One region of the Streptomyces sp. NPDC056503 genome, then DNA from elsewhere that is predicted to be linked to it. Evidence: riboswitches for the same ligand, from Rfam matches in the RefSeq annotation. Region 1 holds a riboswitch; the other holds the start of a gene.
The links. Region 1 has a riboswitch for S-adenosylmethionine ahead of thrC (threonine synthase). Riboswitches for the same ligand answer to the same signal wherever they lie in the genome.
Positions count from the first base shown of each region.

Region 2: another riboswitch for S-adenosylmethionine. It lies ahead of ACFQ8C_RS27045 (aminotransferase class V-fold PLP-dependent enzyme); the one in region 1 lies ahead of thrC (threonine synthase).

Region 1 covers NZ_JBHTST010000070.1:28,911-35,741, forward strand. The annotation lists gene ACFQ8C_RS21345 (trehalose-6-phosphate synthase) at 1-856, opposite strand, end outside; gene ACFQ8C_RS21350 (hypothetical protein) at 939-1,415, opposite strand; gene ACFQ8C_RS21355 (glucosyl-3-phosphoglycerate synthase) at 1,454-2,395, opposite strand; SAM riboswitch class I at 2,517-2,659, shown strand; gene thrC (threonine synthase) at 2,677-3,963, shown strand; gene ACFQ8C_RS21365 (MoaD/ThiS family protein) at 3,982-4,260, shown strand; gene ACFQ8C_RS21370 (cold-shock protein) at 4,673-4,876, shown strand; gene groL (chaperonin GroEL) at 5,285-6,831, shown strand, end outside.
Region 2 covers NZ_JBHTST010000108.1:13,630-20,460, forward strand. The annotation lists gene ACFQ8C_RS27030 (Rieske 2Fe-2S domain-containing protein) at 1-755, shown strand, start outside; gene ACFQ8C_RS27035 (cytochrome bc complex cytochrome b subunit) at 752-2,377, shown strand; gene trpD (anthranilate phosphoribosyltransferase) at 2,507-3,571, shown strand; SAM riboswitch class IV at 3,654-3,770, shown strand; gene ACFQ8C_RS27045 (aminotransferase class V-fold PLP-dependent enzyme) at 3,990-5,417, shown strand; gene ACFQ8C_RS27050 (Lrp/AsnC family transcriptional regulator) at 5,585-5,866, opposite strand; gene ACFQ8C_RS27055 (rhomboid family intramembrane serine protease) at 5,863-6,597, opposite strand; gene ACFQ8C_RS27060 (hypothetical protein) at 6,758-6,831, shown strand, end outside.

The DNA of each region.
Region 1 (6,831 bases):
TGGTCCTCCGGCCGCCGACCTCCTCGCGGAGCCGGGCCAGGCGGTCGTCCACCTGGGGGCGGTGGGCGAGGGCCCGCAGCTCGTCGGCGTCGACGCCCAGCGCGTACACCTGGACGCGGGTGCGGCCCTTCCCGGTGTCGTTGCGGCGCCACTCCACGCCGTACCAGGGGTCGCCGCTGGGCCACACGCCCTGGGCGAAGCCGGTCGGGTCCTCGCGCTGCTGGAAGCAGCCGATGAAGGAGGACGCCCATCCCCAGGTGTGGAAGCCGAGCTCGTCCGCGCCGAGCATGCCCCACAGCAGTTCCTCGACGATGTCGTCCGGCACCATCCGCAGGTACTCCGGCGACACCCACGGGGTGTGCGTGAAGTGGCCGATGCGGAGGTCGGGGCGGAGCTCGCGGAGCATCCCGGGGACCAGGGCCAGGTGGTAGTCCTGCACCAGGACCGCCGCGCCCTCGGACGCCTCGGCGGCGAGGGTCTCGGCGAAGGCGCGGTTGTAGGCGCGGTAGGAGGCCCAGCGGCGGCGGAAGGCCGCGTCGAAGACGGGCTCGCGCGGGATGTCGTACAGGTGGTGGTGGAGGAACCACAGCACCGAGTTCGCGATGCCGTTGTACGCGTCGGCGTACACCTCCGGGTCGATGTCCAGCATCCGCACCCCGGGCTCGGCGACGCCGCGCCGGACGGCCTCCCGGTCGCCGTCGCCGAGCGCCGCGCACACCCAGAGGCCGTCCTGGGAGTCCACGGCGCTCAGGCCGGAGACGAGGCCGCCGCCGCCCCTGCGGGAGGAGAGGGTGCCGTCGTCACCGAGCGTGTACGAGACGGGGCCTCGGTTGGATGCCACGAGTACGGAAGCCATGTGGCGAACCTAGCCCGTCCCGTAAACGCTCAAACGTACGTATACGGTCAGCGGTCGGCCGGATACGGACGGCCGCCCCGTTCTAGCGGATCCGCCGGCCGCGCATCGCCGCCTTCGCGACCAGGCCCGTCGCGGCGAGGACCACGGCCAGCGCGCCGAGCAGCCACAGCCGCTCGCCGTGGGCCCCGGTGTCGGCCATCGAGCCGCCGCTCCCGGTGCCTCCGGTGCCGTACGCGTCGCCGGTCCCGCCCGTGGCCGGGCGTCGCGTGACGAAGGCGTCGCCGCCGTCCGCGCCCTCGCCCCTCGTGGCGGTCGCGCAGCGGGCCGCCGGGCCGGCGGGGGCCGGGGGGCAGCCCATGACGGTGTTGCCGACCGTGGTGGAGTCCCCGTACAGGGACTCCTGGTACCGCGGGCCGAACGGTTCGACGACATCGGCGGCGGCCGGTGCGGCCGTCGCCAGCGGGAGCGTGGCCGCGGCGAGGAGGCCCGCCGCGAGCACACGGGACCCGCGGGCGGGGCGGGATCGCCCGCGGGCGGGGCGGGATCGTACGAAGCGCATGAAAGGGCAATGTAGGCAAAGCCCATCATGTGCGGGCGTTACGCCACGCGTCGCTGCGCGTACTCCGTGATCTCGGCCATCGGCGGGCGCTCCTCCGTGTCCACCGCGTACGTCCGCGGCTCGAAGCCCTCCTCGCCCCGCTCGAACTGGGTCAGCCAGGGGCGTACGAGATGGCCCCGGGAGAGCCGCAGCTGCGCCGTCCGGTAGATCGCCGCCGCCATCCGGCCCAGCGCCTGCCCGTCCTGGTGCCGGTGCTTGCGCACCCCGACGTCCACCTGCGCCAGCGCGTCCAGGCCCACCGTGTGCAGCGCGTCGACGAGGAGACCCAGCTCCACTCCGTAACCGACGGGGAAGGGCAGCCGTTCGAGCAGTGAGCGCCGGGCCGCGTACTCGCCGCCCAGCGGCTGCACGAAGCCGGCGAGGCGCGGCCAGTGCAGGTTGAGCAGGGGGCGCGCCACCAGCTCCGTCACCCGACCGCCCTGACCTGGGGTGTCACCGAAGGGGCGGTCGTACATCGCCTTGACGAACTCCACGTCCGGGTCGGTGAGCAGCGGGCCCACTATGCCGGTGACGAAGTCCGCCGAGAAGTCCCGCAGGTCCGCGTCCACGAAGCAGACCACGTCCCCGCCGGTCACCATGAGTGACCGCCACAGGACCTCGCCCTTCCCCGGGACCGCCGGGATCCGGGGAAGTATCCCGTCCCGCGCGACCACCCGCGCTCCGGCCGCCGCCGCGACCTCGGCCGTGCGGTCCGTGGAGCCCGAGTCGATCACCACCAGCTCGTCCACGAGCGGCACCGCCTCGGTCATCAACTCGCGCCGGATCACGCTGACGATGTCCCCGACCGTCGCCTCCTCGTTCAGCGCGGGCAGCACCACGCTGACCGTCGTCCCCCGCTTGGCGGCGAGCACCCGGTCGAGGGGCCGGTCGGACACGGACCAGGACCGCCGGTCCAGCCAGCGCTCCACTTCTTCCAGCAACGTGATCTCCATCTCGCGGATCGGACGACCGTCTCCACCTTCGAAGCCTTCGGTTACAGTCTTGAACAACGCGGATGCCCGATGCATGTCGGGGTCCCACCCGCGTCTCACAATCGAATACCGCTCATCCAGAGGGGCAGAGGGATACGGCCCGTTGAAGCCCCGGCAACCCTCCAGTCGGTTTGTCTTGCGCCAGCGAGGCCCCCGGCTAGGGAAGGTGCCAAATCCGTCTCATGGCGAAATGCGCCATGAGGAAGATGAGGAGAAAGGGCCTCCCCTCCATGGCTGTACAGACCGTCGCACCCGCCACCACCGTCGACCTCGGTCCCGCGTCCGGGCTTTCCTGTCGCGAATGCGGCGAGGTCTTCGCCCTCGGCCCGATCTTCGCCTGCGAGCTCTGCTTCGGCCCCCTCGAAGTCGCCTACGAACTGCCCGCCGGCGACCCCGAGGAGCTGCGGAAGCGGATCGAGGCCGGCCCCGCGAACATCTGGCGGTACGCGCCCCTGCTGCCCGTCCCCGCCGACGTCGCCGAGAAGCCGAACCTGAACCCCGGCTGGACCCCGCTCGTCAAGGCCGACAACCTCGCCCGCGAGATCGGCGTCGCCCCCGGCAAGCTGTTCGTCAAGGACGACTCCGGCAACCCGACCCACTCCTTCAAGGACCGGGTCGTCGCCCAGGCCATCGAGGCCGCCCGCGCCTTCGGCTTCACCACCCTCTCCTGCTCCTCCACCGGCAACCTGGCCGGCGCCGTCGGCGCCGCCGCCGCCCGTGCCGGCTTCCGCTCCTGCGTCTTCATCCCGCACGACCTGGAGCAGGGCAAGGTCGTCATGGCCGGCGTGTACGGCGGTGACCTCGTCGCCATCGAGGGCAACTACGACGACGTCAACCGCTTCTGCTCGGAGCTCATCGGCGACCCGCTCGGCGAGGGCTGGGGCTTCGTCAACGTCAACCTGCGCCCCTACTACGGCGAGGGCTCCAAGACGCTCGCGTACGAGATCTGCGAGCAGCTCGGCTGGGTCATCCCCGACCAGCTCGTCATCCCGATCGCCTCCGGCTCCCAGCTCACCAAGATCGACAAGGGGCTCCAGGAGCTCGTCAAGCTGGGCCTCGTCGAGGACAAGCCGTACAAGATCTTCGGCGCGCAGGCCGAGGGCTGCTCCCCGGTGTCCGCCGCCTTCAAGGCCGGCCACGACGTGGTCCGCCCCCAGAAGCCGAACACGATCGCCAAGTCGCTCGCGATCGGCAACCCGGCCGACGGCCCCTACGTCCTCGACATCGCCCGCCGCACCGGCGGAGCCGTGGAGGACGTGAACGACGAGCAGGTCGTCGACGCGATCAAGCTGCTCGCCCGGACCGAGGGCATCTTCGCCGAGACCGCGGGCGGCGTGACCGTCGGCGTGACCCGCAAGCTCGTCGAGGCCGGCGTCATCGACCCGGACCTCACCACCGTCGTCCTCAACACGGGTGACGGGCTCAAGACCCTGGACGCCGTGGCCGACAGTTCTCAGGCGACCGCCACCATCCGCCCGAGCCTGGACGCGTTCCGCGACGCGGGCCTGGCCCACTGAAAGGTCCGTGAACACAGCATGGCCGTGAACGTCCGCATCCCCACCATCCTCCGCACCTACACCGGCGGCCAGGCCGAGGTCCCCGCCGAGGGCGGCACCCTCGCCGAGGTCATCGCCGACCTGGAGAAGAACCACACCGGCATCGCCGCCCGCGTCCTGGACGACCAGGGCAAGCTGCGCCGCTTCGTGAACGTCTACGTGAACGACGACGACGTCCGCTTCGAGCAGGGCCTGGAGACCGCCACGCCGGACGGCGCGGGCGTCTCCATCATCCCGGCGGTCGCCGGCGGCTGCTGAGCCCCGCTGTTTTACCGGTCGGTACAGAATTGCCCCTTCCGCGAGAGAAAGCGGAGGGGGCAATTCTGCATGGTTGAGCGCGATAGAGTTGGGGAAGCCCCCTCCGCCGCTCATGCCAGGCGCATATGAGAGTGGCCCCGGACCTGACGAGAACGGGCCAAGAAGCGGCCGAAAAGCATATGCACTCTGCCCCTTATGCGGCTTTCGCCCGGCCCGAGTTGCCCTGCAATTCAGTGATTTCTCCCTGATTCCCCTTTCCGATCCACCCAGAATTCCCGGTGGATTGCCCTGTTGCAGAGGGCAGTTGGACAGATACATTCAGCCGCGGTCGACGCGTTCCGGCGCAGGTTCTGACCCGGGTCCGTGAAGTGCGGATCCGCGCAAGGGCCAGTAAGTAATAGGGGAGTTAGGCATGGCTCAGGGCACCGTCAAGTGGTTCAACGCGGAGAAGGGCTACGGCTTCATCGCGGTCGACGGTGGTGCGGATGTTTTCGTCCACTACAGCGCCATCCAGATGGATGGGTACCGCAGCCTCGAAGAAGGCCAGCGAGTCGAGTTCGAGATCTCGCAGGGTCAGAAGGGTCCGCAGGCGGACATGGTCAAGGTGACCGCCTGAGGCGCGGCGCGATCGGCCACCGACGTCTCGTCGTCGAGGGGCTCGCATCCCTGGGGATGCGAGCCCCTCGCGCGTTCCACGGGGCGGTTCCGGGGCGTTCCGGGGCGTTCCGGCGCCGCTTCCGGGGCGTTCCGGGGCCGCCCCGGAGTCGTTCGGGGGGCGTTCCCGGGGCGCCCCGCGACTCCGGCGTGGAGCTGCCCGATCCACGAGAGTCGCTTGCACTCGCATGGGTCGAGTGCTAATCATTGGCGTTAGCACTCGGAAGGTGAGAGTGCTACGAGGATCGGGCAGACGAGGCCGCCGACCCGGGTGGGGCAAGGAACCACGCGGAACGCGGAGGCCGTCCGTCGCGGGCGTCGGCGCGGTCCTGGAGCGTTATCCACCCCATGTCCGGGAGGACCACTTCACATGGCCAAGATCATCGCGTTCGACGAGGAGGCCCGGCGCGGTCTCGAGCGCGGCATGAACCAGCTCGCTGACGCCGTCAAGGTCACCCTCGGCCCCAAGGGCCGTAACGTCGTCCTCGAGAAGAAGTGGGGCGCCCCCACGATCACCAACGATGGTGTCTCCATCGCCAAGGAGATCGAGCTCGAGGACCCGTACGAGAAGATCGGCGCCGAGCTGGTCAAGGAAGTCGCCAAGAAGACGGACGACGTCGCCGGCGACGGTACGACCACCGCCACCGTCCTCGCCCAGGCGCTCGTCCGCGAGGGCCTCCGCAACGTCGCCGCCGGTGCCAACCCGATGGCCCTCAAGCGCGGCATCGAGAAGGCCGTCGAGGCCGTCTCCGGCGCCCTGCTCGACCAGGCGAAGGAGGTCGAGACGAAGGAGCAGATCGCCTCCACCGCCTCCATCTCCGCCGCCGACACGCAGATCGGCGAGCTCATCGCCGAGGCGATGGACAAGGTCGGCAAGGAAGGCGTCATCACGGTCGAGGAGTCCCAGACCTTCGGTCTGGAGCTGGAGCTCACCGAGGGCATGCGCTTCGACAAGGGCTACATCTCGGCGTACTTCGCGACCGACATGGAGCGCATGGAGGCCTCGCTCGAGGACCCCTACCTCCTCATCGTCAACTCCAAGATCTCCTCCGTGAAGGACCTCCTCCCGCTCCTGGAGAAGGTCATGCAGTCGGGCAAGCCGCTGCTGATCATCGCCGAGGACGTCGAGGGCGAGGCCCTGTCGACCCTGGTCGTCAACAAGATCCGCGGCACCTTCCGCTCCGTCGCGGTCAAGGCCCCGGGCTTCGGCGACCGCCGCAAGGCCATGCTCCAGGACATCGCCATCCTCACCGGCGGCACGGTCATCTCCGAGGAGGTCGGCCTCAAGCTGGAGTCGGCCGGTCTCGACCTGCTGGGCCGCGCCCGCAAGGTCGTCATCACCAAGGACGAGACCACCATCGTCGACGGTGCCGGTGACAGCGAGCAGGTCGCGGGCCGCGTGAACCAGATCCGCGCCGAGATCGAGAACAGCGACTCCGACTACGACCGCGAGAAGCTCCAGGAGCGCCTCGCGAAGCTCGCCGGCGGCGTGGCGGTCATCAAGGCCGGTGCCGCGACCGAGGTCGAGCTCAAGGAGCGCAAGCACCGCATCGAGGACGCCGTGCGCAACGCCAAGGCGGCCGTCGAGGAGGGCATCGTCGCCGGCGGCGGCGTGGCCCTGCTCCAGGCCTCCAGCGTCTTCGAGAAGCTGGAGCTGGACGGCGACGAGGCCACCGGTGCCGCGATCGTCAAGCTGGCCCTGGAGGCCCCGATCAAGCAGATCGCGGTCAACGCCGGCCTTGAGGGCGGCGTCGTGGTCGAGAAGGTGCGCAACCTGACCCCGGGCCACGGCCTCAACGCCGCGACCGGCGAGTACGTCGACCTGGTCGCCGAGGGCATCATCGACCCGGCCAAGGTGACGCGCTCCGCGCTGCAGAACGCCGCGTCGATCGCCGCGCTCTTCCTCACCACCGAGGC
Region 2 (6,831 bases), on a different contig from region 1:
GGACCCTCGGCCTCGCCCTCTTCTTCATCGGCGCGGGCGCGGTCCACTGGGCCCGCACCCTGATGTCCGACGTCGAGATGGCGGACGAGCGCCACCCGATGGCGGCGTCGCCCGAGGTCAAGGCGAAGGTCATGGCGGACTTCGCGGCCGGTGCCGCCGAGTCCGGCTTCGGCCGCCGCAAGCTCATCCGCAACACGCTCTTCGGCGCGCTGGCCCTGGTGCCGCTCTCCGGAGTCATGCTGCTGCGCGACATGGGCCCGCTGCCCGAGCGCAAGCTCCGGACCACCCTGTGGGCCAAGGGCAAGCTGCTCATCAACATGAACACGCACGAGCCGCTGCGTCCCGAGGACGTCGCCGTCGGTTCGCTGACCTTCGCGATGCCCGAGGGCCTCTCGGAGCACGACCACAACTTCCAGGTCGAGATCGCCAAGGCCGCCCTGATGATCGTCCGCATCCAGCCGGAGGACATCAAGGACAAGCGCGAGCTCGAGTGGTCGCACGAGGGCATCGTCGCCTTCTCGAAGATCTGCACCCACGTCGGCTGCCCGATCTCGCTGTACGAGCAGCAGACGCACCACGTGCTCTGCCCGTGCCACCAGTCCACCTTCGACCTGTCCGACGGCGCCCGAGTCATCTTCGGCCCGGCCGGTCACGCCCTCCCGCAGCTGCGGATCGGCGTGAACGACAAGGGCTTCCTCGAAGCGCACGGCGACTTCGACGAGCCCGTCGGTCCCGCATTCTGGGAGCGCGGATGAGCACTGTGACCAACACGCAGAAGAAGGCCCCCGCCGGTGAGCGGGTGGCCGACTGGGCCGACGGCCGGCTGGGGATCTACACGCTGGCCAAGGCCAACATGCGGAAGATCTTCCCGGACCACTGGTCCTTCATGCTGGGCGAGATCTGCCTCTACAGCTTCCTCATCATCATCCTGACGGGCGTCTACCTGACGATGTTCTTCCACCCGTCGATGAACGAGGTGGAGTACGCCGGGTCGTACGTCCCGCTCCAGGGACAGCTGATGTCCGAGGCGTTCAACTCGACCATGCACATCTCCTTCGAGGTGCGCGGTGGTCTGCTGATCCGGCAGATCCACCACTGGGCGGCGCTGATCTTCCTCGCCGGCATGTTCGTGCACATGATGCGCGTCTTCTTCACCGGCGCGTTCCGCAAGCCGCGTGAGATCAACTGGCTGTTCGGCTTCCTGCTGTTCTTCCTGGGCATGTTCACCGGCTTCACCGGCTACTCGCTCCCGGACGACCTGCTCTCCGGCACCGGTGTCCGCTTCATGCAGGGCGCGATCCTGTCGGTGCCGATCGTCGGCACCTACCTGTCGATGTTCCTCTTCGGCGGCGAGTTCCCCGGCGGCGACTTCGTCGCCCGGTTCTACTCGGCGCACGTGCTGCTGCTCCCCGGCATCATGCTGGGCCTGGTGGTCGCTCACCTGATCCTGGTGTTCGTCCACAAGCACACGCACTTCGAGGGCCCCGGCCGGACGAACAAGAACGTCGTCGGCATGCCGCTGCTCCCGGTGTACATGGCGAAGGCCGGAGGCTTCTTCTTCCTGGTCTTCGGCGTCATCGCGGTCGTCGCGGCGGTCGCCTCGATCAACCCGATCTGGGCCATCGGCCCGTACCGCCCGGACCAGGTGTCCACCGGCGCCCAGCCCGACTGGTACATGGGCTTCGCCGAGGGTCTGATCCGTGTCATGCCGGGCTGGGAGATCAACCTGTGGGGCCACACGCTGGTCCTCGGCGTGATGATCCCGCTGGCGATCTTCCCGGCGGTCCTCGCGGCCATCGCGGTCTACCCGTTCATCGAGTCCTGGATCACGGGCGACAAGCGCGAGCACCACATCGCGCAGCGCCCGCGCAACGCTCCGACGCGCACCGCCTTCGGTGTCGCCTGGATCACCGCGTACATGATCATGCTCATCGGTGGTGGAAACGACCTCTGGGCGACCCACTTCCACCTGTCGATCAACTCGATCACCTGGTTCGTGCGGATCTTCTTCTTCGTCGGCCCGGTCATCGCGTTCATCGCCACCAAGCGGATCTGCCTCGGCCTCCAGCGCCGGGACAAGGACAAGGTGCTGCACGGGCGCGAGTCCGGCATCATCAAGCGCCTGCCGCACGGTGAGTTCGTCGAGGTCCACGAGCCGCTCAGCCAGGGCGAGCTGTACAAGCTCACCGCGCACGAGCAGTACGAGCCCGCCGCGCTGCCGCCGGCCGTCGACGAGAACGGCGTCCAGCGGAAGATCGGCGCGATGGAGAAGCTCCGGGTCAAGCTCAACAAGGGCTACTACGGCGACGACAACCAGGTCGCCAAGCCCACCCTGGAGGAGTACAAGGAGATCCAGAGCGGCCACGGCCACCACTGAGACCTCCTGACCTCCTGACATAGGTCGCCACGGCGAGAGCCCCGTCCATTCGATGGACGGGGCTCTTTGCCGTACCCGTGGATCGATAGGCTGGACCCCGTATCCGACGCACGATCATCAGGAGCTGCCATGAGCGCTGTGACCCCCGCTGGAGGACCTACCACGGCGGGCCGCTCCTGGCCCGTCCTCCTCAACGGACTGCTCGAAGGGCAGGACCTCTCCGCCGACGACACCGCCTGGGCGATGGACCTGATCATGAGCGGCGAGGCGACCGACGCCCAGATCGCCGGCTTCATGGTCGCGCTGCGGGCCAAGGGCGAGACCGTGGAGGAGATCAGCGGGCTCGTCCGGACGATGTACGCCCACGCCAACACGATCGAGGTGCCGGGACCGTCCGTCGACATCGTCGGCACCGGCGGCGACGGCGCCAAGACCGTCAACATCTCCACGATGGCCTCGATCGTCGTCGCCGGCACCGGCACGAAGGTCGTCAAGCACGGCAACCGGGCCGCCTCCTCCGCCTCCGGCTCCTCCGACGTCCTGGAGAAGCTCGGCATCAACCTCAACCTCACCCCCGCCCGGGTGGCCGAGGTCGCCGAGGAGGCCGGCATCACCATCTGCTTCGCGGTGAAGTTCCACCCCTCGCTGCGGCACGTGGCCGCCGCCCGCGGCCAGCTCGGCATCCGCACCACCTTCAACGTGCTCGGCCCGCTCACCAACCCGGCCCGGGTGAAGGCCCAGGCCGTCGGCGTCGCCGACCCGCGGATGGCGCCGATCGTCGCCGGGGTGCTCGCCGAGCGCGGCAACTCCGCCCTCGTCTTCCGCGGTGACGACGGCCTCGACGAGCTGACCACCACCTCGACCTCCCGGGTCTGGGTGGTCCGCGACGGCGCGGTCCGCCCGGAGGTCTTCGACCCGCGTGACGTGGGCCTCGACCTCGTGCCCCTGGAGGCGCTGCGCGGCGCCGACGCCTCGTACAACGCCGACGTCGCCCGCCGGCTCCTCGCCGGCGAGACCGGTCCGGTCCGGGACGCGGTGCTGCTCAACGCGGCGGCGGCGCTCACCGCCCTGGACCCCGGCGAGGGCACCCTCGCGGAGCGGCTGAGCGCCGGGATGGCGCGGGCCGCCGAGTCGATCGACTCCGGGGCCGCCCGCGCGACCCTGGACCGCTGGATCGCCGCCAGCAACGCCTAGGTCCTCGCGGTCCGCGCGAGCCCCGTTCCGGTATGCGGACGGGGTTGCGCGGACCGCGAGCGGTGGCATACGTTCGGCTACAGGTCATGAGTGACAGCCCTCAAGCCCCGGCTGGCTGTCCGGCAACCCTCCGTCCGTGGCGGGGTGCCCCGGGTGAAGACCAGGCCGTGGACAGCAAGGTCCTCGGCAAGCGCGGACCCCTTGCGCCATCCCTGGGGTCCTGGTCCTCAAGGGAGCGGTCTCGTGAGCAAGCGAATGCGATAGGGCCTCCGGCCCCTTTTTCCCACCTCCGTGCGGCCTTCCTTCCTTACCTCTCTCGTCGCGCGTCGAGGTCCCCACCCGTACGTGGCGCGCCGTTTCGCGACGCCGCCCGGCGGGTCCTTCACGCCACTCGCCTGTACCGCCGGGAGATACCGCCATGTCCGCACGCCCGAACGCCGCCGCCGTCACTGCCGTCACCGCCGCCACCGAGACCGCCGCCGACTCCGCCGACGCCTGCTGCACCGGCCCGCTGCCCGTCCTCGGCCGTGACGTCACCGTCCCGCTCGTCACCGGCGGCGAGGTGAGCTACGCGGCCCTCGACTACGCGGCCAGTGCCCCCGCCCTCCAGCGCGTCTGGGACGACGTCGCCGCCTACGCCCCGTACTACGGCAGCGTCCACCGCGGCGCCGGCTACCTCTCCCAGCTCTCCACCGACCTCTTCGAGCAGAGCCGCGCCACCGTCGCCGAGTTCCTCGACTGCCGCGAGGACGACCAGGTCGTCTTCACCCGCTCCACCACCGACTCGCTCAACCTGCTCGCCCAGGTGGTCCCCGCCGGCTGCCAGGTCTTCGTCTTCGAGACCGAGCACCACGCCTCCCTGCTGCCGTGGCGCGATGCCCGGGTGACGTACCTCAACGCGCCGCGCACTCCCGCCCAGGCCGTCGAGACCCTGGAGCGGGCCCTCGCCGACCGCGAGCCGTACGGTCCCGCCCTGGTCTGCGTCACCGGCGCCTCCAACGTGACCGGCGAGCTGTGGCCGGTCCGCGAACTGGCCGCCGCCGCCCACGCGCACGGCGCCCGGATCGTCCTCGACGCCGCCCAGCTCGCCCCCCACCACCCGGTCTCCGTGCAGGAGCTCGACGTGGACTGGGTCGCCTTCTCCGGGCACAAGCTGTACGCGCCCTTCGGCTCCGGAGTGCTGGCCGGCCGTGCCGACTGGCTCCAGGCCGCCGAGCCCTACCTGGCGGGCGGCGGTGCCTCCCGCACGGTGACGCGACGCGTCAGCGGGGAGGGGGCCGGCGGCGTCGACGTCGAGTGGCACACCACCGCCGCCCGCCACGAGGCCGGCTCCCCGAACGTCATCGGCGTCTACTCCATCGCCTCCGCCTGCAGGGCCCTCACCGAGGCCGGCTTCGACACCCTCGTCGCCCGCGAGCGGCACCTCGTCGACACCGTCCGCGCCGGGCTCGCCGAGGTCCCCGAGGTGCGGGTCCTCTCCCTCTTCGGCGACGACGCTCCGCGCGTCGGCGTCATCTCCTTCGTGGTGGAGGGCTGGAACAGCTCCCACTTCGCCGCGGCCCTCTCCGCCGAGTACGGCATCGGCGTCCGCGACGGCCTCTTCTGCGCCCACCCCCTCGTCCGGACCCTCCTCGGTTCCGACCCGCAGGACCCGGGCGAGTGCGGCGCCCCCGAGCCGGCGGCCCCGGGCGAGAGGTCCCTCAACGCCATCCGCGTCAGCTTCGGCGCCGGTACGCCGGACGAGCACGTCGAGCGCTTCGTCGGCGCCGTGCGGGAGCTGGTCCGCGACGGCGCCCAGTGGAAGTACCGCACGGAGGACGGCCGCTGCGTCCCCGACCGCGGCTGACGGTCCTCCGCCGCGGGCGGGGGACCGGGCGGGGAGTTCATTCCTCGAAGGCAAGTACGAACGAGCACGAAGGTGGCCCCGGACTCCGTCCGGGGCCACCGCCGCCTTCCCGGCCACCGGGGCCGGTCGGCGGCGCACCGCTCGATCCGTCCGGCGACGCCTCCCGGTCAGGACTCCAGACCGATGGCGAAGGCCGCCTCCAGGTCGTGCTGCGAGTAGGTGCGGAAGGCGACGTGGGTGTCGGTGCCCTCGACGCCCGGGATCTTGCTGATCCGGCCGGGGATGACCTCGGCCAGGTCGTCGTGGCGCGGCACCCGGACCATCGCGATGAGGTCGTACGTGCCGGTCACCGAGAAGACCTCGCTGACGTTGTCGAGCGCGGCGATCGACTCGGCGATCTCGGGGATGCGGTCCACGCTGGTCTTGATGAGGACGATCGCGGTGATCACGGCTGGCTGTCTCCCTCGGTCGCCGCTGCTGGGGTTTTCACTCTATCCCCACCCCGGAACCGCACCCAGGCGTAGAGGAAGCCGACGGAGAACCCCACGACGTGGGCCAGGTAGGCGACCCCGGGTCCCGCGCCGGCCGCGCGGGCGGCCAGCCACTGGAGCGTGAACCAGAAGACGAGCACCGCCCAGGCCGGGAAGCGCAGCGGCAGGAAGAAGAGGAAGGGGAAGAGGCTGGTGACCCGGGAGCGGGGGAAGAGGAAGAGGAAGGCCCCGAGCACCGCGGAGATCGCCCCCGAGGCCCCCACCAGGGTCTGCTCGCTGTCGGCGTGCGCCACCGCGTAGCCCAGCAGGGCGAGGTAGCCGGTGCCCAGGTAGAAGAGGGCGAACTCGACGTGCCCCATCCGCTCCTCGGCCATCGCCCCGAAGACCCAGAGGAAGAGCATGTTGCCGAGCAGGTGGAGCCAGCCGCCGTGCACGAAGAGGGCGGTGAAGGGGGTGAGGAGGGCGTCGGGGTCGCCCCGCGTCAGCTCGGCCGGCACCACCCCCCAGCGCCGGAAGTACGCGCTCTGCGCCGCGAGCACCTCGTCCCCGGTCCCGTACGACGGGTTCAGTCCGGAGACCGGGCTGACAATGAAGAGGAGACAGCAGGCGGCGATCAGTCCGTAGGTCACCGCGGGTCCGGTACGGACGCCGCGACAGGCGCCCAGGGCCGTGCCTCGCCAGTCGATCATGGACAGATCATGGCCCAAGAGGGACGAAGTGGACAGAGTGCCTCGCCGGGCCGGGCGCCGTCCGGTGAGGCCGTAGGGTTACGGGATCGAGCACCGCAGTCCGACGGCGCACCGCGGCTCCCGTACCTGGTACCACCACGACAGGAAGAAGGACGGCACCATGACGACGGTTCCCCTGCCGACCGACGCGACCCGCTGGCGCTGCACCCTGTGCGGCAACCTGACCCGCTTCGA